2 regions of the Streptomyces enissocaesilis genome follow, and region 2 is predicted to be linked to the other one. Evidence: riboswitches for the same ligand, from Rfam matches in the RefSeq annotation. Region 2 holds a riboswitch; the other holds the start of a gene.
The links. Region 2 has a riboswitch for glycine ahead of gcvT (glycine cleavage system aminomethyltransferase GcvT). Riboswitches for the same ligand answer to the same signal wherever they lie in the genome.
Positions count from the first base shown of each region.

Region 1 (15,063 bases), on a different contig from region 2:
AAGGCGCTTCAGGAACACGGCGGTGACCAGGGTGGCCTGGTGGCTCTGCTGTCGGGGGCGACGGCTGTGCAGGGCCCGGGTGTGAAACTTGTCGTGGACGATGCCAAGGACACGGCCCAGGGCGGCGGGGGCCCCCGGGAGAGCACGAGCTTCTCCGACACGGGCCGGCTGCGGGACCGGGACATGCAGAGGATCGTCAATGGTCTGTGGTCCTCGGGCGCCGAGGCTGTGGCCATCAACGGGCAGCGGCTCACCTCCCTGTCGGCGATCCGCGCCGCCGGCGAGGCCATACTGGTCGACAACAGACCGCTGGTGCCCCCGTACACGGTGCTGGCGGTGGGGGACGGGCAGCGGTTGAGTACCGCTTTCCAGGACAGTGCCGACGGTCAGTACCTGCATGTGCTGCAGGAGAACTACGGCATCAGGACAAGCATTTCCGCTCAGGAGGAGGTCCGGCTTCCTGCCGCGCCGAGCCTGATCGTACGTACAGCAGAGCCGCTGGCCGGGGGCGCCGGGAAGGGCGTGGCCAACACAGGGAAGGGCACATCGTGATCGCCGTACTGGGCCTCGTCGTGGGAGTCGTGGTCGGACTGTTGGTCCGGCCCGAGGTACCGGCGGTCGTCGAGCCGTATCTGCCGATTGCCGTCGTCGCGGCCCTCGACGCGGTCTTCGGTGGTCTGCGGGCCATGCTTGACGGGATTTTTGTCGACAAGGTCTTCGTCGTGTCCTTCCTGTCGAACGTCGTGGTGGCGGCGCTGATCGTGTTCTTGGGCGACAAGTTGGGCGTCGGCGCGCAGCTGTCCACGGGTGTGGTCGTGGTGTTCGGCATCCGGATCTTCTCCAACGCGGCGGCGATCCGCCGTCACGTGTTCCGGGCGTGAGGCAGATGAGTACAGAAGACAATCCCCAGCACGGCGAAGAAGAAGCACAGGCTCAGGAGCCGGTGGCGCAGCGGCCCTCGACCGGGCGCCAGCGGCTGATCGCGGGGCTGTGGCCGCCGCGCGTCACGCGGGCGCAACTCGTCGTCGCGCTGCTGCTGTTCGTGCTCGGGCTCGGACTCGCGATCCAGGTCAGGTCGAACAGCGACGACAGCGCGCTGCGGGGAGCACGCCAGGAGGACCTGGTGCGCATCCTGGACGAACTGGACGATCGTACGCAGCGGCTCGAGGATGAGAAGCAGAAGCTCGACGACCAGAAGACCGAGCTGGAGAACAGCTCGGACCAGGCGGAAGAAGCTCGTAAGCAGACGCTGGAGAAGGAACGTCAGCTCGGTGTGCTGGCCGGTACGGTGGCGGCGCAGGGGCCCGGGATCACGCTGACGATCACGGATCCGCACTCCATGGTCGAGGCCGACATGCTGCTGGACGCGATCCAGGAGCTGCGGGCGGCAGGCGCGGAAGCGATCCAGGTCAATGACGTCAGGGTGGTCGCGGACACGTACTTCTCCGACAGTGACGGCGGCATCCAGGTGGACGGGCGGAAGATCGGCGCTCCGTACCGCTTCGAGGTGATCGGCAAGCCGCAGGACCTGGAGCCCGCGCTCAACATCCCCGGCGGCGTCGTGCAGACGTTGGAGAAGGAGCAGGCCATCGCTGCCGTCGCCCGCTCCGAGAAGATCGTCGTGGATGCCTTGCGACCGGCGAAGCGGCCTGACTACGCTCGGTCGTCATCGCGGTGAGGCGGGGGCGCATGGGGGCACCGGGACAAGGGCATCAGGTTGCGGGGGGTCGGCGCACCGAAGGCATGGTGCGTGGTGGAAACTGTTTGGTGGATACGGACGTTGTGAAGATGTCCGGTTCGGCAGGTGTGTTCATTCAGGGTTCGTCCTGCCCCACGGGCGGGTCTGTTTCAGTCAAGGGGAATCGCCCGTGAAGTTGTTTGCGAAGTTGTTCGGCAAGAGTGCACGTGAGGACAGTGCGAACAGCACCGCCCGTCACCGTGCTCCGCGTGGTGGAGAAGTTGACGAGCAGGGCGGTGGGCGCCCGCTCTTCCGGGACGAGGTCACTGGTCCAGATGGTGACATTTCGGGTGGTCGGGGCGCGTCGGCCGTTGACCCCGCCGGTCCTGGCCGCATAGGTTTCGAGGAATCACCAGCCTCAAGCACGGGTGGAGGGTTTGCCTCCGATCCGTACGCATCCCATGCCCGTGAGGGGCAGCCGCGGCAGGAGGATCCGTCCATGTCGGCCTTGCCGGTTTGTACGAGGTGCGGGCATCGTAATGCCGAGGCCAGCCGTTTCTGTTCCAACTGCGGGGCACCGCTGCGGGCCGGAGCCGCCGCCGAGCGTCCCTCGGAGACGACGTCGACGATCTCCATCTCCGGGCTCGAGGCGTACGAGGCGGAAGTGACGGGGCAGACCGCTCTGCCCTCGCTCTCGCCCGAGGCCCAGGCGGCCGTCGATGCCCTTCCGCTCGGTGCGGCGCTGCTGGTGGTGCGACGCGGTCCGAATTCGGGCAGCCGTTTCCTCCTGGACGGTGAGCTGACCACGGCCGGCAGGCACCCGCAGAGCGACATCTTCCTCGACGACGTGACCGTCTCACGACGCCACGTGGAGTTCCGTCGGGGCGCTGACGGCGGGTTCACCGTCTCGGATGTCGGCAGTCTCAACGGCACCTACGTCAATCGCGAGCGGATCGACTCGGTTCCGCTGTCGAACGGCGACGAGGTGCAGATCGGTAAGTACCGGCTGGTCTTCTACGCGAGCCAGCGGGCCATCTGACCCGTACGGGAAGGTCCATGCTGCGAACACTGACGGGCGGTGCCGGAGACGGCACCGCCACCGCAGGCGATCGGCTGGTGAGCATCGGCACCGTGCTCAACCTGTTGCGCGACGAGTTTCCCGAGGTCACCATCTCCAAGATTCGTTTCCTGGAGACCGAGGGGCTTGTCGAACCGCAGCGGACGCCCTCCGGCTACCGCAAATTCAGCCCGAACGACATCGAGCGGCTGGCCCAGGTGCTGCGTATGCAGCGCGATTACTATCTTCCGCTCAAGGTCATTCGCGAGCATCTCGAAGCGCTTGAGCGCGGCGAGCAGGTGCAGCTCCCGTCTGCCGGCGGGCCGCGTGACGTGCACGACGGCTCGCCGGAGGGCGAGGCCGAGCGCCCGGGCACAGTGCGGATCGGCCGCGCGGAGTTCCTGGCCGCGGCCGAGGTCGGCGAGGAGGAGCTCGAGCAGTGGGAGTCGTACGGTCTGATCTCGTCCCTGCCGGGCGGCGGGTACGACGCCGACGCCGTCACGGTGGCCAAGCTCGTCGCCGACCTGGGGCGGTTCGGTCTGGAGCCGCGGCATCTGCGATCGGTGAAAGCGGCGGCGGAACGGGAGGCCGACCTGGTCGAGCAGGTCGTCGCGCCACTGCGCCGGCACCGGAATCCGCAGACCAGAGCGCATGCGGAGGCCACGACCAAGGAGCTCGCGGAGTTGTCCGTCAGGCTCCATTCGGCCCTCATTCAGGCGGCTCTCGGCGTACGGCTGCACTGAGCATGGGGGAGCCCGACTACCCAAACCTGCCAGGCACGTCCTAGGGTTGCTGTGTGAACGAGCTCGACGTCGTAGGTGTCCGGGTGGAAATGCCCTCGAACCAACCGATCGTGCTCCTGCGCGAAGTGGGAGGCGATCGGTACCTCCCCATCTGGATCGGGCCGGGGGAGGCGACCGCGATCGCCTTCGCCCAGCAGGGGATGGCCCCTGCCAGGCCGCTGACCCATGATCTCTTCAAGGATGTACTCGAAGCGGTCGGCCAGGAGCTCACCGAAGTCCGCATCACCGACCTGCGGGAAGGGGTCTTCTACGCTGAACTGGTCTTTGCCAGTGGAGTCGAGGTCAGTGCGAGGCCTTCGGACGCCATAGCGCTGGCGCTGCGCACCGGAACGCCGATCTACGGCAGTGACGGTGTGCTGGACGACGCAGGCATCGCGATCCCCGACGAGCAGGAGGACGAGGTGGAGAAGTTCCGTGAGTTCCTCGACCAGATCTCCCCTGAGGACTTCGGGACCAACAGCCAGTGAGCCGTGCACCAGGGGCCGTCCGCGCATTCGAGTAGCCTTTCCCCGGAGTGGGGCACGGGAAACCACTCTCAGGGTGATTATCACTCGGCGTGCCGAGTGTGGCGATCGTTGACGCACCCCGGGTGACTGCCTACCGTCGACAGGGCAGGTCAAGGACGGAGGTCGGCGTGAGAAGCAGCGGCGACGGTACGGTGGCGGGCGGGCCGTATCCGCTTCACGGCAGTGCGGTCGGCCCTCTGGCGGGGCGGCAGAGCGTGACGTCGGCCATGGGCGGGACAGCGGCGGCCGACAGCACGGACAGCATCGGGTACCGGGGGCCGACCGCCTGTGCGGCGGCTGGAATCACGTACCGGCAACTTGACTACTGGGCGCGCACGGGGCTGGTCGAGCCGAGCGTGCGGCCCGCTTATGGGTCGGGTACGCAGCGTCTCTACAGCTTCCGCGACGTCGTCGTCCTCAAGATCGTCAAGCGGTTCCTGGACACCGGTGTCGCACTGCAGAACATCCGTGCCGCCGTCCAGCACCTGCGGGCCCGCGGGTTTCAGGATCTCGAGCGGATGACGCTCATGAGCGACGGCGCGACGGTGTACGAGTGCTCGTCGCCCGACGAAGTCGTCGAACTCCTCCAGGGCGGGCAGGGCGTGTTCGGGATCGCCGTGGGCGTGGTCTGGCGGGACGTGGAGAGTGCGCTGTCCCAGCTGCACGGCGAGCGCGTCGACACGGGCGAGACGCTCGTGGGCCACAACCCCACCGACGAGCTCGCCCGGCGCCGCAACAAGGCGGTCTGACCGGCGGTCCGGCCTCCTGCCGTGCTGCCGGCCGCCGATTGTCAGTGCCGTACGGCAGCATCGGTGGTGTGAGAGCCGCGCCCACCATCCTGCATCTCGACATGGATGCCTTCTACGCCGCCGCAGAGCAGGCGGCGAAGCCGAGTCTGCGCGGAAAGCCGGTGGTGGTCGGCGGTACCGGGACCCGCGGGGTCGTCGCCACGGCCTCGTACGAGGCCAGGCGCTTCGGGGTGCATTCCGCGATGCCGGTGGCCCAGGCCCGTCGGCTGTGCCCGAACGCCGCCTATCTGATGCCGCGCTTCTCCCTCTACCGTTCCGTGAGCGAACAGGTCATGGAGCTCCTCGGCCGGCTCTCCCCGCTGGTGGAGCCGCTGAGTCTCGACGAGGCCTTCGTCGATCTGGAGGCGGGCGGGGTGGCCGACGACTCGGCCTCCGCCCGCAGGGCCGGAGAGCGGCTGCGGGCGGACATCCGGGCGGTCACGGGGCTCACGGGATCCGTGGGGCTCGCGGGCTCCAAGATGCTCGCGAAGATCGCGTCGGAGCAGGCCAAGCCGGACGGGCTGACGCTGATAGAACCGGGCACCGAACGCGAGCTGCTGGGGCCGATGCCCGTACGGACACTGCCGGGGGTCGGGCCTGCCACCGGGGAGCACCTTCGGCGGGCGGGGATGACGGCCGTCGTCGACCTGGTGGAAGCGGGCGAGGACGAGCTCGTACGGCTGCTGGGGAAGGCGCACGGGGTCTCGCTGTACCGGATGGCCGTCGGGCACGACGACCGGCCCGTGGTGGCCGAGCGGGACGCGAAATCGGTGTCGGTCGAGGACACCTTCGAGGTGGACCTGCACGACCGGGTCAGGATCAGGGCCGAAGTGGTCCGGCTGTCCGACCGGTGTGTGCAGCGGTTGCGGGCGGCCGGGCGCTCGGGCAGGACGGTGGTCCTCAAGGTGCGCAGGTACGACTTCTCGACGCTGACGCGTTCCGAGACGCTGCGGGGGCCGACGGACGACCCCGCCGTGGTGCGGGAGGCCGCAGGACGGCTGCTGGAGTCGGTGGACACCACGGGCGGGGTGCGGCTGCTCGGGGTGGGGGTCACCGGGCTCGCCGACTTCACGCAGGAGGACCTTTTCGCCCAGGCGGCCGGTGAGCGGGCGCAGTCGCAGTCGGCGGAAGAAGCCGTGGACGCGGATCCGGGCGGCGGGGTGCCGGCGGCGCCGGTGCCCGAGCCGCCGCCGGAGCGCCGGTGGCTGGCCGGGCAGGACGTGCGGCACGCCGCGTACGGAGCGGGGTGGGTGCAGGGCAGCGGGGTCGGACGGGTCACCGTGCGGTTCGAGGAGCCGACGTCGGCGCCCGGGCGGGTGCGGACCTTCAAGGTGGACGATCCGGACCTGGTGCCGTCGGATCCGCTCCCGCTGGTGAGGGCGGCCCGGGATCAGGCGGGGTCCTCACCGGCCAGCCGGCCGAAGTCCCGGTCGGGGGCGGGGGAGGAGATGTCGAGCCCGTAGTGGTGGTAGAGCTGGAGTTCCTGCTCGGGGGAGAGGTGGCGGCCGACGCCGAAGTCCGGGGCGTCCTTGATCAGCGAGCGGTCGTAGGGGACGCGGAGGGAGTCGTTCACGACCGTGCTGGGCTCCAGGGGGACGAAGGCGTCGCGGCCGAAGAGGCCGGTGCGTACGGCTGCCCATTCGGGTTCCCCCGTGGCGTCGTCGAGGTACACCTCGTCCACCGTTCCGATCTTGGTGCCATTGCGGTCGAACGCCTTGCGGCCGATCAGGCTGCGCGGATCGATGTCGGTCTGCACGGTCCCTCCAACTGATCGCAGCTGCTCCGTAGACCCTACGAAAGGGCACAACTGTGGACTCGGCCACTCGAGGGATCCGCGACGAGGCTCGCTGGTAGGCTGGCAAATGGCTGCTGACCCCGTGCGGGAGAGTCTCCGGTGAACATGCCGGGGACGCCGAAGGAGCAAATCCTCCCCGGAATCTCTCAGGCCCCCGTACCGCACGGACGAGGTCACTCTGGAAAGCAGGGCGGGCGTCGGACGGGCATGTGCTGGAGAACAGCACAGCACCTGTCGCGGCTCCCTTCCTCACCGACGGTGAAAGCCGGAACGACCTTCGACGTCAGTGATGTCCGTACGGTCTTCCGGTGAAGCTCTCAGGTTGAGATGACAGAGGGGGAGGCCGTCCGGGTACCGTGCCGTGGTGCCCTCGCAGGTCGCGTCAGACCAGGAGGCCTTCCGCAGATGACCGCAAACCGCATTCCGCTCTCGCAGCTCGAGCGTGGCATCCCCTTCGAGCAGCGCCACATCGGGCCCGATGCCGAAGCCCAGGCCAAGATGCTCGCCCAGGTCGGTTACGGCTCGCTCGACGAGCTGACCGCGGCCGCGGTGCCGGACGTCATCAAGAGCGCCGAGGCGCTCGGGCTGCCCGACGCCCGCACCGAGGCCGAGGTCCTGGCCGAACTGCGTGCGCTCGCGGACCGCAACCAGGTGCTCGCCCCGATGATCGGGCTCGGCTACTACGGCACCTTCACGCCGCCGGTGATCCTGCGCAACGTCATGGAGAACCCGGCCTGGTACACGGCGTACACGCCCTACCAGCCGGAGATCTCGCAGGGCCGGCTGGAGGCACTGCTCAACTTCCAGACGATGGTCGCCGATCTGACCGGTCTGCCGACCTCGGGCGCCTCGCTGCTCGACGAGAGCACCGCGGCGGCCGAGGCCATGGCGCTCTCGCGCCGCGTCGGCAAGGTCAAGAACGGCGTCTTCCTGATCGACTCCGACGCGCTGCCGCAGACCGTGGCCGTCATCCGGACGCGCGCGGAGCCGACCGGTGTCGACGTCGTCGTCGCGGATCTGTCCGGAGGCATTCCGGCCGAGGTCGCCGAGCGCGGTGTCTTCGGCGTGCTGCTTCAGTACCCGGGCGCCTCGGGCGCCGTACGGGACATCAAGCCCGTCATCGAGCAGGCGCACGAGCTCGGTGCGGTCGTCACCGTCGCCGCCGACCTGCTGGCGCTGACGCTGCTGACCTCGCCCGGCGAGCTCGGCGCGGACATCGCGGTGGGCACCACCCAGCGCTTCGGCGTTCCGATGGGCTTCGGCGGCCCGCACGCCGGGTTCATGGCCGTCCGCGAGAAGTTCGCGCGCAGCCTGCCGGGGCGGCTCGTCGGTGTCTCCGTCGACGCCGACGGGAACAAGGCGTACCGGCTGGCGCTGCAGACGCGGGAACAGCACATCCGCCGGGAGAAGGCCACCAGCAACATCTGTACGGCGCAGGTGCTGCTCGCCGTCATGGCCGGCATGTACGCCGTCTACCACGGACCCGACGGGCTGCGCGGCATCGCGCGCCGCACGCACCGGTACGCGACGCTGCTCGCCGAGGGCCTGCGGACCGGCGGGGTCGAGGTCGTGCACGGCTCGTACTTCGACACGCTGACCGCGCGGGTCCCGGGCAGGGCGGCCGAGGTCGTCGCCGCGGCCCGTGAGGGCGGGGTCAACCTGTACCTGGTCGATGCCGACCACGTCTCCTTCGCCTGCGACGAGACGACGGCCCGCGCGCAGGTCGCCGCGGTCTGGTCGGCCTTCGGGGTCGACGCCGACATCGAGGCGCTCGACGCGAAGACGGCCGACGCGCTGCCCGAGGGGCTGCTGCGGAGCGACGAGGTCCTCACGCACCCCGTCTTCCACCAGCACCGTTCCGAGACCGCGATGCTGCGCTACCTGCGCAGGCTCGCCGACCGCGACTACGCGCTCGACCGCGGCATGATCCCGCTCGGCTCCTGCACGATGAAGCTGAACGCGACCACCGAGATGGAGCCGGTCACCTGGCCGGAGTTCGGGGCGGTCCACCCCTTCGCGCCGGTCGAGCAGGCGCAGGGGTACCTGACGCTCATCCGGGAGCTGGAGGAGCGGCTCGCCGAGGTCACCGGGTACGACGCGGTGTCGATCCAGCCGAACGCCGGTTCGCAGGGCGAGCTGGCGGGGCTGCTGGCGGTACGGGCGTACCACCGGGCCAACGGCGACGACCAGCGCACGGTGTGCCTGATCCCGTCGTCCGCGCACGGGACCAACGCGGCGAGCGCGGTCATGGCCGGTATGAAGGTCGTCGTCGTCAAGACCCGCGAGGACGGCGAGGTCGACGTCGAGGACCTGCACGCCAGGATCGAGCAGTACCGCGACGAGCTGTCGGTGCTGATGATCACCTACCCCTCCACGCACGGGGTGTTCGAGGAGCACGTCGCCGACATCTGCGCGACGGTGCACGAGGCCGGCGGTCAGGTCTATGTCGACGGCGCCAACCTCAACGCGCTGGTCGGCCTCGCCAAGCCGGGCAAGTTCGGTGGGGACGTGTCCCACCTGAACCTGCACAAGACCTTCTGCATCCCGCACGGCGGCGGCGGCCCCGGCGTCGGTCCGGTCGGCGTACGGGCCCACCTGGCGCCGTACCTGCCGAACCACCCGCTCCAGCCGACGGCCGGTCCGGAGACGGGCGTGGGGCCCATCTCGGCCGCTCCGTGGGGCTCGGCGGGCATTCTGCCGATCTCGTGGGCGTACGTCCGCCTGATGGGCGGGGAGGGGCTCAAGCGCGCCACGCAGGTCGCCGTGCTCGCGGCGAACTACATCGCCAAGCGGCTGGAGCCGCACTACCCCGTGCTCTACACCGGCCCCAACGGGCTGGTGGCGCACGAGGCCATCGTCGACCTGCGGCCGCTGTCGAAGGCGACGGGTGTCAGCGTGGACGACATCGCCAAGCGCCTCATCGACTACGGCTTCCACGCGCCGACCATGTCGTTCCCGGTGGCGGGGACGCTGATGATCGAGCCGACCGAGAGCGAGGACCTGGCGGAGATCGACCGGTTCTGCGACACGATGATCGCCATTCGCGGCGAGATCGAGAAGGTGGCGTCGGGCGAGTGGCCCGCGGACGACAACCCGCTGCGCAACGCGCCGCACACGGCGGCCGCGCTGGGCGGCGCGTGGGAGCACGCGTACAGCCGTGAGGCCGCGGTCTTCCCGGCCGGGGTCTCGGCCTCGGACAAGTACTGGCCGCCGGTGCGCCGGATCGACGGCGCGTTCGGTGACCGCAACCTCGTCTGCTCGTGCCCGCCGCTGGACGCGTACGACAACTGACGGACGCGGGGACGGCGCAGAGGCGCCGATGTGCGTCGGGGCCGGTCCGGAGGGTTTCTCCGGGCCGGCCCCTCCGTCGTACCGCCGCCCTACGGCCGTACTCGGTGTACGGGCCGGGCTACGCGCGCACTCGGCATACGGGCAGAGTCACGCGGCCTTGACGACGTCCAGCGGACGGTGCGGGGCGATGATCTGGCCGTCCGGCAGGAGTTCGCCGGTGTCCTCGAAGACGAGAACTCCGTTGCACAGCAGGCTCCAGCCCTGCTCCGGATGGTGTGCCACGAGACGGGCGGCTTCCCGATCGGCGGATTCGGCGGTCGGGCAGGCTGGTTGGTGCTGGCACATGGAAGGGTTCTTTCGCTGCGTTGTGGTGAGTGTCCTGCGGCTCGATGCGGTGCTCATGGCCGCCCCCCGTATCAATCGGTCCGGTCCCAGTGTTGCCCCACGGACGTCGATCCGCAGGGATTTCACGACAGCTCTCCTCACTGATTGATGACGCGTCACCCGTGCGGGCGGTTCAGTTCAACCGGGGCGTATTTCCGGGTGGTTCGGGGTGGCCGGTACGGGCTAGTCCGGACGGGTCGGCACGGGCCAGTACTGTGCCCCGTGCCGGGGCGGGCACGGGGCACAGGGGGCGTGAAGGGCGTTGCGAGGAGCTTGTGAGGGCTGGTGTCGCGCTGTCCTGCTGTCGTCAGGCGGACTGGCTGAGGAGCGGGGCGGCCGCCGGTGGCGCGAGCCGGTGGGTCAGCAGCGGCAGCAGGTCGGCGACCCGGTGCGGGCGGTGCGAGGCGATGCCGGGCGGCGCGGGCGCCAGCGGCACGAGCAGGTCCGTCGGCAGCGGCATCGTGTCGGCGGCGTCGGTGTGGGCTTCGGGGCCGTCGTGCAGCCACAGGGTGAGCATGTAGAGCTCCGGCACGGACAGCAGGCGGGGCTGGTAGCGCGTCGACATCGCCTCGGCCTGACGCAGCGCGCGCTCGCTGGAGGTGATGTACGGGCCCTCGCAGAAATGGGAGAAGGCCCAGCCGTCGGGGGTGAGCATGCTGTCGGCGGCGGCCACCGTGCGGTCGCCGCTGCGGATCAGGAACCGCCAGCCGGTCAGCCGGGCGCGCGGTGGTCTGCCGGAGGGGATGATCCCGTCCAGGACGTGGACGGGAAGAGGGAACTCGGGGCTGAGGGGTCCCTGGGCCGTACGGAGGGCCGCGGGACGGGCCTCCCGGACGGCGGTGGGGGAACCGAGTGCCGCGAGGACGCTGCGTAGGGCGGGCGCGGGAGCCGAGGGGACAAGCAGCGGCATGGTGGGTCGCCTCTCACTTGGGAGACACGGTGATGCGTGGGCGGTGCGGACGGCGCTGTCTGCGTGTGATGCAGGTGCGGGGTCAGAGGGGGGCCGTGGGGCGATGGCCGGGGCGCCAGCTCTCTGCCTCGTCTGCGGAGTTTATACGACACGTGTTCACATGGTGTTTCGGCTAGCGGTCGCCGGTATTGCGGGCAAGGCGGTATCCGGACCTTTTCCTGCGGAGAATCTACCCATTCACCGGGGTCTCAGGCCCGTGGCCTGGAAAGTTCCGGCGAAAGCGGTAGGCCGGAAATCATCGGCTTTTCTCACCGACGGCAGGGCGCTGGTATCTGCTTTCTGCCGCATGCCGAGTGAATGTGCCGCTGGGCTTCCCGGTCGAGGGTACCCGGTCCTCTGCGGCCGTGGGGCGTTACGGATCGGCATGTCTGGGCATCATCGATCGTGACGTCAATGCCCGATGCTGTGAGCCGCCCACTCGAGGAGGGGTACTTCGATGGGGGAGAAGGTCGTAGCAGGCGGGTTCGATCTGTCGGACCGGCAGCGGTACCGGAGGAAACTCCAGCAGTGCCTGGAGGGACTGGAGCGACTGCTGGCGGAGAAGCGCTTCGACCGCCCCAAGAACCTCATGGGACTGGAGATCGAGCTCAATCTCGCCGGAGCCGACGGGATGCCGGCGATGGTGAACGCGGAGGTCCTCGACCGGATCGCCAGCAGTGATTTCCAGACCGAACTCGGAATGTTCAATCTGGAAGTGAATATTGCTCCGCACCGGCTGGGCGGACGCGTCTTCGATCAGCTGACGGAGGAGCTGCGCACCAGCCTGGGGTATGCCAACAGAAAGGCGGAGGAGGTCGCCGCGGGCATTGTGATGATCGGAATTCTGCCGACGCTCGGGCGCCATGATCTGGTTTCGGCAAACCTCTCCGACATCGACCGCTACCAGTTGCTCAATGATCAGATCGTCGCCGCGCGGGGTGAGGACTTCACCCTCGACATCGCCGGCGTCGAGCGTTTGAGCTGTACCTTCGCCTCCATTACGCCCGAAGCGGCCTGCACCTCCGTGCAGTTGCACCTCCAGGTCACGCCGAACCGGTTCGCGGATGTGTGGAACGCGGCCCAGGCGATCGCGGCGGTGCAGATAGCCGTGGGCGCCAACTCGCCCTTCCTCTTCGGGCACGAGCTGTGGCGCGAGTCGCGGCCGCCTCTCTTCCAGCAGGCCACCGACACCCGCCCGCCGGAGCTGAAGGCCCAGGGCGTACGGCCCAGGACCTGGTTCGGCGAGCGGTGGGTGGAGTCGGCGTACGAGCTCTTCGAGGAGAACGTGCGCTACTTCCCGGCTCTCCTGCCGATATGCGACGACGAGGACCCGCTCCTGGTGCTCGAGGACGGCGGGGTGCCGCGGCTCCAGGAACTGGTGCTGCACAACGGGACGGTCTACCGCTGGAACCGGCCCGTGTACGGGCTGGTCGACGGCGTACCGCACCTGCGGGTCGAGAACAGGGTGCTGCCCGCAGGACCGACGGTGACCGATGTGATCGCCAACGCGGCCTTCTACTACGGGTTGGTCCGGGCGCTCGCCGAGGAAGCGCGGCCGGTGTGGAAGCGGCTTCCCTTCGAGGCCGCGGAGGAGAACTTCGACGCGGCCTGCCGCCACGGCATCGACGCGGAGATCGTCTGGCCGAAGCCGGGGCGTGCGAACGGGACCGCGCGGGTTCCGGCCGTCAGGCTCGTACAGGAAGAGCTGCTGCCGCTGGCCGCGGCCGGGCTCGACGCCTGGGGCATCGAGCCCGCGGACCGCGACTACTACCTCGGCGTCATCGAGCAGCGGTGCAGGCGCCGCGTGAACGGCGCTTCCTGGCAGGTGGACACGTACCACCGCGCCCTGGAGGCCGGTCTGGAGCGCGAAGCCGCGCTGGCCGCCACCACCCGCCGCTACAGCGAGCTGATGCACCGGGGCGATCCGGTGCACACGTGGCCGGCGGGATTCCCGGGACGAGTCTGAGGGGACAGCCGGCCGGGCTGCGGGTGGGCCGCCGCCGGCGCCCGGGGTGTGCCCGGACTGTGAGCCGGAGCCGGAGCCGGAGCAGGGTTCTGGACCTGGTGCCGTCCGTCGCCGCGTCGTCGGGCAAGCTGTGACGTCCCGGGGCCTGTCACGCGCGATCTCCGTGCCCGTGTTCGAGACCCTGGCGGGCGGAGCCGGTGACGAGGCGGAACGGCCGAACTGGAGGCTGGTGTGCAGGCAGAGGCGGGACGGGTGGCCGGCTCTCATCCCGGGCAGGGGGTGATGCCGCGGACCCTCCGTGCCGAGGTTCTGATCGTTCTCGCGCTCTCGCTGGGCGCGAGCGCGGTGTCGTCCCTGATCAGTTTTGTCGGAGCGCTCACGAAACCGGGTGGGCTCAAGGACCAGGCGGCGAAACTCAACGGGTCGTACACACCGGGGCGGCCGTGGCTGGATCTCGCCTGGCAGCTGTTCGGCATCACGTCGGCGCTGGTGCCTGTGGCGCTGGTCGCGTACCTGCTGACGCGGGAGGGCACGGGGCTGCGTGCGATCGGGTTCGACCGTACGCGGCCGTGGCCGGACCTGGGGCGGGGGGTGCTGGTCGCGGCGGGCATCGGCAGCGCGGGGCTCGCCTTCTACCTGGTCGCCATCGAGTCGGGGTTCAACCTCACGGTGGTGCCGGAATCGCTGCCCTCGGTGTGGTGGAAGTTTCCCGTACTGATCCTGTCCGCGATGCAGAACTCCGTGCTGGAGGAAGTCATCGTCGTCGGGTATCTCCTGCGCAGGCTCGATCGGCTGGAGTGGTCGCCGATGGCCGCTCTGGCGGCGAGTTCGGTGCTGCGCGGCTCGTACCACCTGTACCAGGGGATCGGCGGTTTCATCGGCAACATGGTGATGGGCGCGGTCTTCGTGCTGCTGTACCGGCGCTGGGGGCGGGTCGGGCCGCTGGTCGTGGCCCACACGCTGCTCGATGTCGGGGCCTTCGTCGGGTACGCGCTGCTGGCGGGCAGGGTGGGATGGCTGCCGACGGCTTGAGGGCGCGGGGAGAGGGCGTACCGGGGTTCCGTCCCGCACGGGAAGCTCGGGTTCCGTACGGGACGTCCGGTACGCCCCTTCGCGCCGCCGGCGCTGTCAGGCGAACAGCTCGCCGTCGATGACGGTGACGGCCCCGCCGGTCAGCAGGGTGCGGTCACCGCGCAGTGACACGGCGACGAGGCCGGAGCGGGCGGAGGCCTGGAGGCCGGTCAGCTCGTCGCGGCCGAGGCGGGCCGACCAGAACGGGGCGAGGGCCGTGTGCGCGCTGCCGGTCACCGGGTCCTCGTCGACGCCGACCCGGGGGAAGAAGCAGCGCGAGACGAAGTCGTAGCCGCGGGAGGGGTCCTCGGCGGCGGCCGTGGCGATGATGCCGCGCCCGGAGTGGGCCACGAGGGCGGCGAAGTCGGGCGTGAGCGCCCGTACGGCCGACTCGTCGGCCAGCTCGACCAGCAGGTCGCCGATGTGCGGCCCGGTGTCGTGGGCCGAGAGGACCTCGGCGCCCAGCGCCTTGCTCACGCCGTCGGGGACGGGCGTTCCGGTGAGCGGCGCGGTCGGGAAGTCGAGGGTGTAGGCGCCGCCCTCCCGCACGGTGGTGGCCAGGATGCCGCAGCGTGCCGAGAAGCGGACGGTGCCGGTCGCGGCGCCCGTGGTGTGCAGGACGTGGGCGGTGGCCAGGGTGGCGTGGCCGCACATGTCCACTTCGGCGGTGGGGGTGAACCAGCGCAGCGCCCAGTCGGCGTCGCCGCCGGCGGGAAGCGGGTGGGCGAAGGCGGTCTCGGGGTGGTTCACCTCGGCCGCCACCCGCTGGAGCCAG
Region 1 is NZ_BAAAUD010000113.1:3,878-18,940, forward strand. Features, by position in the region: gene ABD374_RS33575 (DUF881 domain-containing protein) at 1-552, shown strand, start outside; gene ABD374_RS33580 (small basic family protein) at 549-881, shown strand; gene ABD374_RS33585 (DUF881 domain-containing protein) at 887-1,678, shown strand; gene ABD374_RS33590 (double zinc ribbon and FHA domain-containing protein) at 1,761-2,717, shown strand; gene ftsR (transcriptional regulator FtsR) at 2,735-3,478, shown strand; gene ABD374_RS33600 (bifunctional nuclease family protein) at 3,532-4,005, shown strand; gene ABD374_RS33605 (MerR family transcriptional regulator) at 4,173-4,793, shown strand; gene ABD374_RS33610 (DNA polymerase IV) at 4,862-6,295, shown strand; gene ABD374_RS33615 (PRC-barrel domain-containing protein) at 6,223-6,588, opposite strand; glycine riboswitch at 6,703-6,799, shown strand; gene gcvP (aminomethyl-transferring glycine dehydrogenase) at 7,033-9,918, shown strand; gene ABD374_RS33625 (DUF5999 family protein) at 10,066-10,263, opposite strand; gene ABD374_RS33630 (hypothetical protein) at 10,610-11,212, opposite strand; gene ABD374_RS33635 (glutamate-cysteine ligase family protein) at 11,709-13,217, shown strand; gene ABD374_RS33640 (CPBP family intramembrane glutamic endopeptidase) at 13,449-14,249, shown strand; gene ABD374_RS33645 (PhzF family phenazine biosynthesis protein) at 14,346-15,063, opposite strand, start outside.
Region 1: linked by a shared signal. The riboswitch ahead of gcvP (aminomethyl-transferring glycine dehydrogenase) and the one ahead of gcvT (glycine cleavage system aminomethyltransferase GcvT) in region 2 are both predicted to bind glycine.

Region 2 (15,063 bases):
CTCGCCCAGCCAGTGGACGGCGTCCAGCACCGCGTGGTGCTCGACCGGGCTGGCCAGCACGCGGGTCCTGCGCGGGTCGGCGTCGCGCCGCGCCCAGTACAGGCCCTTGACGGCGAGGTTGTCGGCCTCGGTGCCGCCCGCGGTGAAGACCACCTCGCTGGGCCGGGCGCCGAGGGTCTCGGCGAGGGTCTCGCGGGCCTCCTCGACGGTACGCCGCGCCCGTCGGCCGGCGGCGTGCAGGGACGAGGCGTTGCCGGTGACGGCGAGCTGGGCGGTCATCGCCCCGACCGCTTCCGGAAGCATCGGGGTGGTCGCGGCGTGGTCGAGGTAAGCCATGGTGCGGTCGATTCTACGAGTCCCCCGGAGCGCGCGGCCCCGGCCCTGCGGGATGCGGGGGCGCGGGGCGGGGTCCGTACCGCTTCAGGACCTCCGCCGCCGCCCTCGCCAGTTCCCCGCGCACCTCCTCCGGCGACAGCACCTCCACCCGTTCGCCGAAGCAGCCCCGTCGCGCCGGTGCGGAAGCCGGGCAGCAGCGCGATCCCGCCGTGCCGCACGCGCTCCGCGTACCACCGGGACGCCCGACGCCGGCAGCGGCTCGACGTCCCGGTGGACGATGCGTACGGAGACTCCCGGGCGTCCGGCCGGCTCGGCGGCCGGGACCAGTCCCCCGGGTCCGGAGCGGCAGGGGTATCGACAGCAGCCGTTCCGACTTCACGGCGCCCGTCCCGCTCGAACGGGCCCGCCCGGGGGCGGGGGTTCAGCCGCGCGGCGCCCGCGCCAGCTGCCGGGACTGGGCGACGAGCCGGTCCGCGCTGTCCCAGACCTCCGCGTCCTCCTCCAGGAAGCCGCCCGCCAGGTTGCGGGTGGCGATGGAGACGCGCAGCGGTCCGGGGACGGGGCGGCAGCGTATGTGGGTGGTCAGCTCGACGGTCGGCGTCCAGCCCTTGAGGCCCAGCTCGAACGAGGTCGGCGGCAGGGCGTCGACGGTGAGCAGCAGCGAGAGCGGATCGGCGTCGCGGCCGTCGGCGAGGCCGAACCAGCCGCGCATCTCGCCCTTGCCGGAGGGCGCGCCGACGGCCCAGCCGGCGGTGGCGGGGTCGAGGCGGATGTCGAGGCGCCCGGCGATGGCCGAGCTGCCGGGGATGACGGCGGGCCCGGCGTCCGCGCCCAGGCAGTGCTCGTACGGCGGCATGGCCGGCGGCTTCGCGGAGGTGCGGACGTCGTCGGACAGGGCGTCGAGGTCGCCGTACGAGGCGAGGACGCGGATCCGCTCGACCTCGGTGCCGTCCTCGGCGTACTGGAAGAGGGATGCCTGGCCGGTGGAGAGGGTGCGTCCGGCGCGGACGGCCTGGGTGCGGACGACCGCCCTGCCCGGCACGGAAGGGGTCAGGTAGTGCGCCGAGACGGTGAACGGGTCGGGGTGCGGCAGGGCGTCCCCGAGCGCCCGGCCGAGCAGGGCCAGGAGGTAGCCGCCGTTGACGGCGTGGATGATCGTCCAGCCCGCGGAGAGCTCCGCGTCGTAGACGCCCGGTTCGTCCGGCGCGCGCGAGGAGAGGGCGGTGTCGCGGTCGAACTCGCTGTCCCCGATGGATGCCTGTGCCATGGCATGCACCGTACACCGAGGCATTACTAAGCGGTAGCTTCAGACTGTTCCTCGGCCTTCGCCGAGCTCCGGTGCCAGGCGCGCGGCGCCCGCCAGTGGAAGTGCAGCGCCAGCAGGCGCAGCAGGAAGGCGGTGACGACGGCGATCGAGCTGGTCACGGCGTTCAGCGCGTCGAAGCGGATGAACAGGGCGACCATCGCGGCCCCGACGATCGCGGGGACGGCGTACAGGTCGCGGTCCCAGCGCAGCAGCGAGGGCACCTCGTTGGCGAGGACGTCCCGCAGGACGCCGCCGCCGACGGCGGTCGCCAGGCCCAGGGCGGCGGAAGCGGTCAGGCCGAGCCCGTGGTCGTACGCCTTGGTGGTGCCCGTGACGCAGAAGAGCCCGAGCCCGGCCGCGTCGAAGGCCATCACCGAGCCCTGGATGCGCTCCACCTCGGGGTGGAGGAAGAAGACCAGGGCGGCCGCGATCAGCGGGGTCGTGAAGTACCCCAGGTCGGTGAAGGCGGCCGGCGGCACCGCGCCGATGATCAGGTCGCGGAGCAGCCCCCCGCCCAGCGCGGTGACCTCTGCGAGCACCGCGATGCCGAAGACGTCGAAGTTCTTGCGGACGGCGAGCAGCGCGCCGGAGATCGCGAAGACGAAGATCCCGACGAGGTCGAGCGCATGCTGGACGGAGGGCGTGAAGAGTTCCTGGAACACCGGGCAATTGTGCCGGTTCTATTCCTTGCCGGTGTCCTCCGGGCCCGCGGGCGCGGCTTCGCCCGCGGCGGCGCCCGTCGTCTTCGCCGCCGCCGCGGGTGGCGTGACGTCGACGAGCTCGATCGCCTCGCGCGCCGTGTCGAGCACGACGGACGACTCCGGCGCCTGGTCGGGCGCGTTCTCCGGGTGGTGGCAGGCCACCTGGTGACCGGTCTTCAGAGCCGTCAGCGGCGGCTCCTGCGCCTTGCAGATCTCGGTCGCCTTCCAGCACCGCGTGTGGAAGCGGCAGCCCGAGGGCGGCGAGATCGGCGAGGGCACGTCGCCCTTGAGCAGGATGCGTTCGCGCCTGTGCTTGCCGCGCGGGTCGGGCACCGGGACGGCCGAGAGCAGGGCCTTGGAGTACGGGTGCATGGGCGACTCGTACAGCGCCTTGCGGTCCGCCAGCTCGACGATCTTGCCGAGGTACATCACGGCGATACGGTCCGAGACGTGCCGGATGACCGACAGGTCGTGCGCGATGATCACGTACGTGAGTCCGAGCTCGTCCTGGAGGTCGTCCAGCAGGTTCACCACCTGCGCCTGGATCGACACGTCCAGCGCCGACACCGGCTCGTCGGCGACGACCAGCTTCGGCTTGAGCGCGAGCGCCCGCGCGATGCCGATGCGCTGGCGCTGCCCGCCGGAGAACTCGTGCGGATAGCGGTTGTAGTGCTCCGGGTTGAGGCCCACCAGCTCCAGCAGCCGCTGGACCTCCCGCTTCACCCCGCCCTCGGGCGTGATGTCCTGCAGCTTGAAGGGCGCGCTCACGATCGTGCCGACCGTGTGGCGCGGGTTCAGCGAGGAGTACGGGTCCTGGAAGATCATCTGTACGTCGCGGCGCAGCGGACGCATCTGCCCGGTGCCGAGGTGGGTGATGTCCCGGCCCTCGAACTCGATCTTCCCGCTGGTGGGCTCCAGCAGGCGCGTGATCAGCCGGCCCATCGTCGACTTGCCGCAGCCCGACTCGCCGACCACACCCAGGGTCTCCCCCGGGCGCACGTCGAAGTCGAGACCGTCGACGGCCTGGACCGCGCCGACCTGGCGCTGGAGCAGACCCTTCCTGATGGGGAAGTGCTTCACCAGGCCGCTGACCCTCAGCAGGGGCTCGGGGGACGGCGGCGGCGAAGAGGACGCCTGCTCCGAGATCGTCACTTCGGGATCCTTCGTCTCGCTCACAGCTTCGGCGCAATCTCTTCGGCCCAGATCCGGGCCCGGTCCTCGGCCGCCATGTGGCACGCGGAGTAGTGCCGTGCGGATTCCCGCCCGGGCAGCACCTTGAGTTCCGGGCGCTCGGTGCGGGTGATCCCGCCCTTGGGCACGTCCGCGTACGGGCAGCGCGGGTGGAAGGCGCAGCCGCTCGGGATGTTGATCAGGCTGGGCGGCGACCCCTTGACCGGGATGAGGCGCTCGGTCTGGTCGCGGTCGATGCGCGGCATCGAACCCAGCAGGCCCCAGGTGTACGGGTGCTGGGGCTCGTAGAAGACCTTCTCCGCGGGACCGCGCTCGACGCACCGGCCGCCGTACATCACCAGGAGGTCGTCCGCCAGCTCGGCGACGACGCCCAGGTCGTGCGTGATGATGATGACCGCCGAGCCGAACTCCTTCTGCAGGTCCCGGATCAGGTCGAGGATCTGCGCCTGGACGGTGACGTCCAGGGCGGTGGTCGGCTCGTCGGCGATGAGCAGCTCGGGGTTGTTGACCAGCGCCATCGCGATCATCGCGCGCTGGCGCATGCCGCCGGAGAACTCGTGCGGGTAGCCGTCGAACCGCTTGTCGGGCTGCGGGATGCCGACCCGGTCGAGCAGTTCGATCGCGCGCCGCTTGGCGGCCTTCTTGTCGACCTTGTTGTGGATGCGGTACGCCTCCACGATCTGGTGGCCGATCGTGTAGTACGGGTGCAGCGCGGACAGCGGGTCCTGGAAGATCATCGAGATCTCGCGGCCGCGCAGCTTGCGTACGTCGTCGGGGTCGGCGGACAGCAGTTCCCTGCCGTCCAGCCAGATCTCGCCGGAGATCTGCGCCTTGCGCCGGCCGTACTGGCCGACGGTGTGCAGGCCCATGATGCCGAGCGAGGTCACCGACTTGCCGGAGCCGGACTCGCCCACGATGCCGAGGGTCTTGCCCTTCTCCAGCTGGAAGGAGAGGCCGTCCACCGACTTCACGAGACCGTCGTCGGTGGGGAAGTGCACCTTCAGGTCGCGCACGTCGAGGAAGGCGTCCGGCCGCGGGGAGCCGGTGCGTACGGGCTCGGCGACCGCGCCGGTCTTCGTCAAGGGGGCTCCGGGGGCCTCCCCCGGGACAGGCACAGTGGTCACGAGAGCCTCACTCGGGGGTCGATCACGGAGTACAGGATGTCCACGACGAGGTTCGCGAGCACGACGGCCGCGGCGGCGATGAGCGTGACACCCAGGATGAGCGGGAGGTCGAAGTCGCCGATCGCCTTGACGGCCGCCTGGCCGAGGCCCGGGAGGCTGAAGGCGGTCTCGGTGAGGATCGCGCCGCCGACCAGGGCGCCGAGGTCCATGCCGAGGATGGTGAGGATCGGCGTCATCGTCGAGCGCAGCGCGTGCTTGCCGACGACGACCGGTTCGCTCAGGCCCTTGGCCCGGGCGGTACGGATGTAGTCCTCGCCCAGGACCTCCAGCATGGTGGCGCGGGTGAGCCGGGCGTACATCGCGGCGTACAGGAAGGCGAGGGTCACCCACGGGAGCACCAGACCGCTGAACCAGCCGAGCGGGTCCTGCGCGATGTCCACGTACTCGGCGTCGAACCAGCCGAGCTGGGTGCGGAAGACCGCCAGGGAGAGCAGCGCGGTGAAGTAGATCGGCAGCGACACACCGGCCAGCGCGATGGTCATCGCCGCACGGTCGACCGCGGTGCCCCGCTTGAGGGCGGAGATGATGCCGGTCGTGACACCGACGATGACCCACAGCACGCACGCGCCGGCCGCCAGGGACAGCGTCACGGGGAGCCGCTCGGTCAGTACGGGCCAGATCTCCTGCTCCGTACGGAAGGAGTAGCCGAAGCACGGCGCGTCGCAGTGGAACGACGAGCCGCCGCCGGTGTAGTCGCGGCCGACGAAGATCCCGCTGATGAAGTTCCAGAACTGCACCAGGATGGGATCACCGAGGCCGAGCTTCTCCCGGACGCCTTCGACCGCGCCCGGGTCCGCCTGCTTGCCGATGAACATCGCGGCGGGGTCGCTGCCGGTCAGTTTCGGGATCACGTAGAAGATGCCGAAGGTCACGAGAGTGACCACGAGCAGCATCACGACGACGGCGGTCAGCCGCCTGATGAGGTATGCGAGCACTACGGTCGGCCCGGCGGCGGCCATCACCTGCCCTTCGGGCTTAGCGGCGGGTGTGCCGGCGGAGCGAACGGACGGTCACTTGACGCCGAGGGAGGCGTAGTCGTAGCGGCCGTTGTAGGAGTCGGCCGTGTAGACGTTGGTCAGTCGCGAGCTGCGCCAGATCACGTTCTTCTCGAAGGTGAAGGGCAGGTAGACCGCGGCCTCGGAGACCTTCTCGTTGATCTGCCGGTAGAACCCGGCGGCCTTGTCCGGGTCCGTCTCCAGCAGCGCCTTGTCGAACAGGGCGTCGATCGACTTGTCCTTCATCATCGAGAAGTTGTTGTTGCCGCTGTCGAGGATGAAGCGGCTGTCGACCAGCGGCTGCGAGAAGCCCTGACCGGACGGGAAGTCGGCACCCCAGCCCATGATGATGATGCCGTAGTTCTTCTTCTCGACGTTCTTGGGAGCGCCGATGATGCCGGAGGTCTGCGCACCGTCGTACTGGTCGATCTGCACCTCGATGCCGATCTTGCCCAGCGACGCCTGCATCGACTCGGCGGTGGCGATCTCCTGCGGCTTGTTGTTGCGGACCGCGATGGTGGTCTTGAAGCCCTTCGGCTTGCCGCAGGCCTTGAGCTCCTCCTTGGCCTTGGCGGCGTTGCCCGTGGTGTCCTTCAGGACGTCGTACGGGTCGTACTTCGGGTCGGAGCCCTTGATGCTCGGCGGCAGCATGTTGGTGGCGATGTCGCCGCCCGCCATCGGGCCGCCGCGCGCGGTCTGCAGCGACTTGTGGTCGGAGCCGTAGATGACCGCCTTGCGGCAGTGGATGTTGTCCATCGGCTTGACCGTCTGCGGGAACACCGCGTACCGGATGAAACCGGTCTGCGGGTTGTCGACGTTGGCCTTGTGGTCGCGCAGCGCCTTGGTACGGCCGGCCGGGCTGATGCCGGTGGCGTTGATGTCGACGTCGTAGTCGCCCTCGATCAGGCGGTTGTCCATGTCGTCGGCGTTGGTGATGAGCTTGAGCGAGACCTTGTCCGGCAGCGCCTTGCGGACGGTGTCGCTCTCCTTCTTCCAGTTGGGGTTGCGGCTCAGCTCCATGCCCTTGTTGGGGGTGTAGGAGTCGATCTTGTACGGGCCGTTGGAGAAGGGCTTCAGGCCGTACTTCTCGACCGTGTCCTTGTCCTGGCGGACCGGCGTGGCGGCCGGCATGGCCAGCATCTGGAGGAAGTCGCCGTTGGGCTTGGGGAGCTTGAAGACGATGGTCTTGTCGTCCGGTGTCTCGATGGCCTTCAGACCGAGCTTGTCGGCCGACTTGTCCTTGTACGGACCCTTGTACTCCTTCTTCGGGTCCAGGACCTGCTGAAGGTAGATCGGGCCGCCGGAGATCTTGTCCTGGGCCCAGATGCGCTCGATGCCGTACTTGATGTCCTTGGAGGTGACGGGCTTGCCGTCCTCCCACGTGACGCCGTCCTTCAGTGTGAAGGTGTACGTCTTCTTGTCCGCGGAGACCTTGCCCGTGTCGGTTGCCATGTCCGCGACGAGTTCGGTGGACTCGGTGCCCGCGGCCGGCTTGAAGGTGATCAGCTGGCGCGTGTAGTAGCGGGCGAAGTCCCACATGAAGCCGTAGTAACCGCGCTGCGGGTCCCAGGAGTCGGCGTCCTGCGTACCGATGAACTTGATCGTGCCGCCCTTCTTGTCCGAGGCGTTCGCGATCTTGCCGACGGCCGCGTTGAAGCCGGGGGCCTTGCCGCTGCCGTCGGCCCCGTCGTCCTTGCCTCCGCCACCGCCGCAGGCCGCGGTGCCGACGAGCGCGGCGACGACGAGCGCCGCACTTGCGGCGAGCCGTCGCCTGGAAGAACTGTTGGCTGTCACGATCAGCAACCTCCGTGAGAGTGCCGGACCCTGAGGGGACCGACGGTTGTGGTGGCCTCCTGACACATCGGCAGGGGCGGCGCGTAGGGCGTGTGCGGGTGGTACGGGGCGAACGGTCAGCGGGAGCCCTTCGGGTCCAGCGCGTCGCGCACGCCGTCGCCGAAGAGGTTGAAGGCCAGCACGGTGACGAAGATGGCCACGCCGGGCGCGATCATGAACATCGGATCCGCCTCGTAGTACTCCTTGGCCTTGGAGAGCATCTGCCCCCAGGAGGCGGTGGGCGGTTTGACTCCGGCGCCCAGGAAGCTCAGGGCGGCCTCGCTGAGGACGTTGGTCGGGATCATCAGCGTCGTGTAGACGGTGATCGGGGCCACCAGGTTGGGCAGCAGCTCCTTGAAGAGGATGTACGCCCGGCCGGCGCCGAGGCTGCGTGCCGCCTCGACGTACTCGCGCTCCCGGAGGGAGAGCGTCTGGCCGCGGACGATCCGGCCCACGTACGGCCACCCGAAGAAGCCGATGACGACGATGAGCGCGCCGATGCGCACACCGGAACCGCTGAATCCCCAGAGGGAGTTGGGCAGCACCGAGACCAGCGCGATGATGAAGAGCAGCTGCGGGAAGGCCAGCAGGACGTCCATCACCCGGCTGATCGCCGCGTCGACCCAGCCGCCGAAGTAACCGGCGATGATCCCGAAGAGCGTGCCGAGCACGACGGCGAAGAGGGCCGCGAGGAAGGCGACCAGCAGCGAGATCCGGGCGCCGTAGACGAGGCGGCTGAACACGTCGCGGCCGTTGACCGGTTCGACCCCCAGCAGGAAGTCCGAGCTCATGCCGCCCCAGCTGCCGATCGGCGTGCCGAACAGCGGGTCGATCTTGTCCTCGTGGAAGTCGTTCGGCGGGTGGCCGAGCACACTGACGATCAAGGGCGCGAACAGCGCGACCAGGATCAGGAACAACACGACCACGCCGCCGGCCAGCGCCACCTTGTCGCGCTTGAGCCGCACCCAGGCGATCTTCCATGGCGAACGGCCTTCGATGGCTTTCGCCGGAACATCGGCCGCGACGTCAACGGCCGCGGTCTCCGCCGCGCTCGTGTCGTGCAGTGGTGCCGTCATCGTGGTGGGGACCCCTCTCGGCTCGGCCGACGGTGGTCGGCCCGCGCCCGCCGCTGTAGCGGCTTGTTCGCATCGCAGGTGCAAGTGGTGCAGAAGGTGGTCGTACAAACGCATGTGACACAGGGAAGGCGGGTCGTACACAGGACCGACGTTCCTTGTTGCGGGAGTCTTCAATGAGCTCGCGATCACCCGCCAGACCTGGCGGGGAATGGATGCGCAACCGTGATGTGGCCTGTGGGCTTCCGTTATCCGAACATCTTGATCGGCTCAGCGGACCACAAGCATCCTTATACCCCAGACCGGACATGCCGCCCAACGGTCCTCACGAACCGTCGAATGGGGCCGTACGCGTGACCGGTGAGACCGGTGGAGCCGGTGGGGCGGGCGCGTTCAGTAGGCGCGCGGCGCCGGACAGCCGTAGCCGCCCTGCGGGGCGGAGGAGGGCGCGGCGGGAGCCTGCGCCTCGCGGTCGTAGAACGGGCGGGCGTTGGCACGCAGCCACATGGAGACCGGGTCGTACGCGTCGGACATCGCGACGGTGGAGACGGGCAGCCCCTCGGGGACCGCGCCGACCGACTGCCGCATCATCGCGCGCACCGCGTCGACGGACTGCGGGCTGGTGTCGTAGAGGTCGAGTCCGATGGCCAGGTACGGCACCCCGAGCGCCGGCTGCACCCAGGCGCGGCGCAGGGCGCGGACCGCGGGCGTACGGTGGGCGTTCTGCGTGAGCAGGGCGTAGAACTGGGGGATCTCGACGGCCGGTTCGGACAGCCGCAGCGGTCCGGCGGGCATCCGGTCGAGCCCCGTGGCGATACGCCGCAGATCGAGCCACGGGATGCCGACGCCGCCGCCGGGGGCGTGCGGGTTCAGCCAGATGCCCCAGCGGTCGGGGAAGAGCGCGCGGGCGACGTCCTGGCCCGTGACCACTTCGTACGCCCGGCTCCAGCCGCTCGCGGCGAGCTCCTGGGCGGAGGTGACGCACGGCGCGTAACCGAGCCCGTCGACCTCCATGTTTCCGTACTGGGCGTCGGGGGAGCCCGCCTGGCCGTGCCAGAGCAGCATCCAGACCCGGCCGCCGGCCGGGTCGGCGAGGGCGCGCAGCAGCGCCTCGTACGCGTCGTACCGCCCGGGCGTCACCTGGCGCAGCATGTGCTCGACCTGCCCGGCCGCCGCAGTGCCTGACGCGCTCACCCTGGGTCCCGCCCCTCTTCGATCCACCGTGGTGCACCAGCTTAAGCGGCAGCACCGACACAGAGCACGGGTCAGGCGCGCGTGTAGAAGGGCCGCACCTTCTCCAGCATCCAGCCCGCCACCGGGTCCTGCGCCACGTCCAGCAGGAGCAGGTTGACCGGCCAGGGCACCTGGACCCGGCCGAGCGCCCGGCCGAGCGCGTCCATCGGGGCGTTCGGGTCGGCGCCCTCCCGGGCCGCCAGCTGTACGCCGACGAACAGCGTCGGGGACCCGCCCTCGATGCTGGCGAGCGCCCTGCGGGCGGTCGCCACCACCCCGCTCTCCTCGAACTCCCCGGCCGCGGCGGAGAGGAAGTCGACCGGCTCCTCCTGCCAGTCCGGCTCGAAGAGCCGCACCCTGCCCCCGGTGGCCGGCCCGTCCAGCGGCGTACGGCCGGCCCGGCAGAGCTCGGCGACGGCGGGCGGCGGCAGCGGCGCGCCGACCGCGCCGTCCGGGTTCACGGCGATGCCGAGCTGCGGGGGCAGGCCGCGGGCGAACTCGCGGGCGGGCGCCACGGTGAAGGACATGTGGGGCCCGGCGCACCGGCGCAGCTGCTCCTCGGAGCTGTACACGGGGACGTACGCCTCGCCGTGGATGTCCAGGGTGGCCAGGTCGAGGCTCGGGGAGTCGGGCCCGCCGCCGTTCGGCAGCGGCACCCACACCTGGCTGCGCCCCAGCACCTCGACGATGCGGGCGCCCGCGGCGGGGGCGCCGACCGAGGCGGCCAGCACCTCTTCGAGTTCGTTGCCGGGCCAGCCGCCTCCGCCGTGCGGGTGGGCGGGCAGGGGGAAGTCTGGGTAGTCCACGGGCACGACCCTAACGCGGCGCCGGCGGTGCCCCGCGGGGCTGTTCCCGTAACCGGAGCTCCGCCCCGGCCGGGAAGTCGATCCCCGTCAGCGCCCCCGCCGCGTCCCGGTCCAGCAGCACCGCCGACACGCACCCGGCGGGGAGCCGGCCGCCCTCCGCGTCCCGCACCAGCCGGCCCACCGCCCGCCGGTGCCGGGCGAACGCGTAGCCCGAGACCCCGCGACCCCGCTCCTCCTGGCCGGCCCGCGCCACCTGCGGCGCCACGTCGAGCAGCACCAGGTGCAGGGCGACGCCCCGCCGGCGGACGTCGCGCGCCAGCCAGCGCCTCACCCAGGCGAGCGTGCCGCAGTCGTGGACCACGACGCTCTCGCCGGAGCGCAGGGCGCGCCGCAGCCCGGCGTAGTGGGCGGCCCGTACGAGGGGGCGGTAGAGGGCGTACGGCAGCAGGCGCGGCATGCGCGCCTGCCACCGCTCGCGGACGTCCTGCGAGTCGATGCGGTGCGTCCCCGTCCTCGCCGTACGCCGGATCAGGGTGCTCTTGCCGCTGCCGGGCAGCCCCGAGACGACCACGACGTCGCCGGCCGCGAAGGCCAGCGTGCGCGGGCTGCGCCCGGAGCGCTCGCGCAGGTCGCGGACGGTGGGCACCGGCCGGCGGGCGGTCTCCCCGGCCGGCACGCCCTGTGGTGCGGGCACCGCGCCGTGCGTGGTGCCCGCGGTCGTCACGTACGCACCGGGCCGCTGCAACGTCATCGCACTCCCCCTGTCGGGCTGTCAGGTGTCCCCGCCCTTTTCCCCACCCTTGCCCAAGAAGTGTAAAGAAAAGGTAATCCGTCACCAGTGATTTGCCGCTGTGTCCAGGTACTGCCCGGCCGTCCCGCCACCGGAGGATGCGTGCAATGATGTGCGCGCCAACTCCATACCGGCCGCTTGAATCCGCGCGGGAGAGTCCGAAGCACGCAGAAGCACTCCAGGAGTGCCCGGTGCCCAGGACGCCGAAGGAGCAAGTCCCTCCCTTGAATCTCTCAGGCCCCGTACCGCGCGGGCGAGGCAGATCTGAAAAGCGGGCCGCCATGTCGCGGCTCCACCCAAGGTGCAAGCCGGGACTCTCCCGGTGAACCTCTCAGGTTCCGATGACAGATGGGGAGGATTGTCCTCACCTGTCATGCCCTGCCCTGGGAGCCCCACACATGAGCAATGTCCCCCGCCACACCGCCCTCGACGCACTGCACCGTTCGCTGGGCGCGACCATGACCGACTTCGCGGGCTGGGACATGCCGCTGCGGTACGCCAGCGAGCGCGACGAGCACAACGCCGTACGGACCCGCGCGGGCCTCTTCGACCTCTCCCACATGGGTGAGATCACCGTCACCGGCCCCCAGGCCGTGAACGCCCTCGACCACGCGCTCGTCGGCAACATCGGCACGATCGGCCCCGGCCGCGCCCGCTACACGATGATCTGCCGGGAGGACGGCGGGATCCTCGACGACCTGATCGTCTACCGGCTGGCCGAAACCGAGTACATGGTCGTCGCCAACGCCGGGAACGCCCAGACCGTCCTCGACGCGATCACCGAGCGCGCCGCCGGGTTCGACGCCGTCGTGCGGGACGACCGTGACGCGTACGCCCTGATCGCCGTCCAGGGCCCCGAGTCCCCCGGCATCCTGAAGTCCGTCACCGACGCCGACCTCGACGGCCTGAAGTACTACGCCGGCCTGCCCGGCACCGTCGCCGGCGTCCCCGCCCTCATCGCGCGTACCGGCTACACCGGCGAGGACGGCTTCGAGCTGTTCGTGGCCCCGGCCGACGCCGAGAAGCTGTGGCGGGCGCTGACGGACGCGGGCAAGGACGCCGGTCTCGTCCCCGCCGGCCTCTCCTGCCGCGACACCCTGCGCCTGGAAGCGGGCATGCCGCTGTACGGGCACGAGCTGACCACCGCGCTGACCCCCTTCGACGCGGGTCTTGGCCGGGTCGTGAAGTTCGAGAAGGAGGGCGACTTCGTCGGCCGCGCCGCCCTTCGGGCCGCCGCCGAGCGCGCCGAGACCGCTCCGCCGCGCAAGCTGGTCGGCCTGGTCGCCGAGGGCCGCCGCGTCCCGCGCGCCGGTTTCCCCGTCGTCGCCGACGGCGAGGTCGTCGGCGAGGTCACCTCCGGCGCCCCCTCCCCGACGCTGGGCAGGCCGATCGCCATGGCGTACGTCGACGCCGCGCACGCGGCGCCCGGCACCTCCGGCGTCTGCGTCGACATCCGCGGTACGCATGAGCCGTACGAGGTGGTCGCGCTGCCGTTCTACAAGCGCCAGAAGTGACCCCCCGCACAACCTTCCCGTTCACCAGCACTCCCCCGCGTACAGGAGAATTCAGGTCATGAGCAACCCCCAGCAGCTGCGTTACAGCAAGGAGCACGAGTGGCTGTCGACCGCCGAGGACGGCGTCGCGACGGTCGGCATCACGGAGTTCGCGGCCAACGCGCTCGGTGACGTCGTCTACGCCCAGCTCCCGCCGGTCGGTGAGACGGTGACCGCGGGCGAGACCTGCGGCGAACTGGAGTCGACCAAGTCGGTCAGCGACCTGTACTCCCCGGTGACCGGCGAGGTCGTCGAGTCCAACCAGGACGTCGTGGACGACCCGTCGCTGGTGAACTCCGCCCCCTTCGAGGGCGGCTGGCTCTTCAAGGTGCGCGTCGCGGAGGAGCCGGCCGACCTGCTCTCCGCCGACGAGTACGACGCCTTCTCCTCCGGCAACTAAGACCTCGAACGGGACCGTGATGACGCTTCTCAACACTCCCCTCCATGAGCTCGACCCGGACGTCGCCGCCGCCGTCGACGCCGAGCTGCTCCGTCAGCAGTCCACCCTCGAAATGATCGCCTCGGAGAACTTCGCTCCGGTCGCGGTCATGGAGGCGCAGGGCTCCGTCCTCACCAACAAGTACGCCGAGGGCTACCCGGGCCGCCGCTACTACGGCGGCTGCGAGCACGTCGACGTGGTCGAGCAGATCGCCATCGACCGCATCAAGGCGCTCTTCGGCGCCGAGCACGCGAACGTGCAGCCGCACTCGGGCGCCCAGGCCAACGCGGCGGCGATGTTCGCGCTGCTCAAGCCCGGCGACACGATCATGGGCCTGAACCTGGCCCACGGCGGTCACCTGACCCACGGCATGAAGATCAACTTCTCCGGCAAGCTCTACAACGTGGTCGCGTACCACGTGGACGACGCCACCGGTGAGGTCGACATGGCCGAGGTCGAGCGCCTCGCCAAGGAGTCGAAGCCCAAGCTGATCGTGGCCGGCTGGTCCGCGTACCCGCGTCAGCTGGACTTCGCCGCCTTCCGCCGCATCGCGGACGAGGTCGGCGCGTACCTCATGGTCGACATGGCGCACTTCGCCGGTCTGGTCGCCGCGGGCCTGCACCCCAACCCGGTGCCGCACGCCCACGTCGTCACCACGACCACGCACAAGACCCTCGGCGGCCCGCGCGGCGGAGTCATCCTCTCCACCGCCGAACTCGCCAAGAAGATCAACTCCGCGGTCTTCCCCGGCCAGCAGGGCGGTCCGCTGGAGCACGTCATCGCGGCGAAGGCGGTCTCCTTCAAGGTCGCCGCCTCCGAGGAGTTCAAGGAGCGCCAGCAGCGCACCCTGGACGGCGCCCGCATCCTGGCCGAGCGCCTGGTGCAGCCGGACGTCACCGAGCACGGCGTGTCCGTCCTCACCGGCGGCACGGACGTCCACCTGGTCCTGGTCGACCTGCGGAACTCCGAGCTCGACGGCCAGCAGGCCGAGGACCGTCTCCACGGTCTGGGCATCACGGTCAACCGCAACGCCATCCCGAACGACCCCCGGCCCCCGATGGTCACCTCGGGCCTGCGGATCGGTACGCCGGCCCTGGCCACGCGCGGTTTCCAGGCCGAGGACTTCGCCGAGGTCGCGGACATCATCGCCGAGGCGCTGAAGCCGTCGTACGACGCCGGGGCCCTGTCCGCCCGGGTGACCGCTCTGGCCGGCAAGCACCCGCTTTACCCTGGTCTGAAGTAGTTACGTACGACACAGACTGGAATACCGGGGCACCGCGCACACTGAACAGTGAGTGCGGTGCCCCGCACCTTGTACCCGCCATTGATCATCTGCGCCACCCCGGCAGACAACGGCGTCTACCCACCCTTAGGAGTTCCCCCGTGGCCATCTCGGTCTTCGACCTGTTCTCGATCGGCATCGGACCCTCCAGCTCCCATACGGTCGGGCCGATGCGCGCCGCCCGGCTCTTCGCGGGGCGCCTCAAGAACGACGGCCTGATGGCCCACACCACCGCGATACGCGCCGAGCTGTTCGGCTCCCTCGGCGCGACCGGCCACGGCCACGGCACCCCGAAGGCCGTACTGCTCGGCCTGGAGGGGGACTCCCCGCGCACGGTCGAC
Region 2 is NZ_BAAAUD010000014.1:49,193-64,255, forward strand. Features, by position in the region: gene ABD374_RS07365 (cysteine desulfurase family protein) at 1-336, opposite strand, end outside; partial or broken gene ABD374_RS07370 (HTH domain-containing protein) at 498-715, opposite strand; gene ABD374_RS07375 (thioesterase family protein) at 758-1,603, opposite strand; gene ABD374_RS07380 (trimeric intracellular cation channel family protein) at 1,630-2,304, opposite strand; gene ABD374_RS07385 (ABC transporter ATP-binding protein) at 2,323-3,495, opposite strand; gene ABD374_RS07390 (ABC transporter ATP-binding protein) at 3,516-4,616, opposite strand; gene ABD374_RS07395 (ABC transporter permease) at 4,655-5,653, opposite strand; gene ABD374_RS07400 (ABC transporter substrate-binding protein) at 5,729-7,510, opposite strand; gene ABD374_RS07405 (ABC transporter permease) at 7,624-8,622, opposite strand; gene ABD374_RS07410 (enhanced serine sensitivity protein SseB C-terminal domain-containing protein) at 9,013-9,813, opposite strand; gene ABD374_RS07415 (enhanced serine sensitivity protein SseB) at 9,885-10,658, opposite strand; gene ABD374_RS07420 (AAA family ATPase) at 10,669-11,409, opposite strand; glycine riboswitch at 11,588-11,706, shown strand; glycine riboswitch at 11,707-11,806, shown strand; gene gcvT (glycine cleavage system aminomethyltransferase GcvT) at 11,847-12,962, shown strand; gene gcvH (glycine cleavage system protein GcvH) at 13,021-13,401, shown strand; gene glyA (serine hydroxymethyltransferase) at 13,421-14,683, shown strand; gene ABD374_RS07440 (L-serine ammonia-lyase) at 14,824-15,063, shown strand, end outside.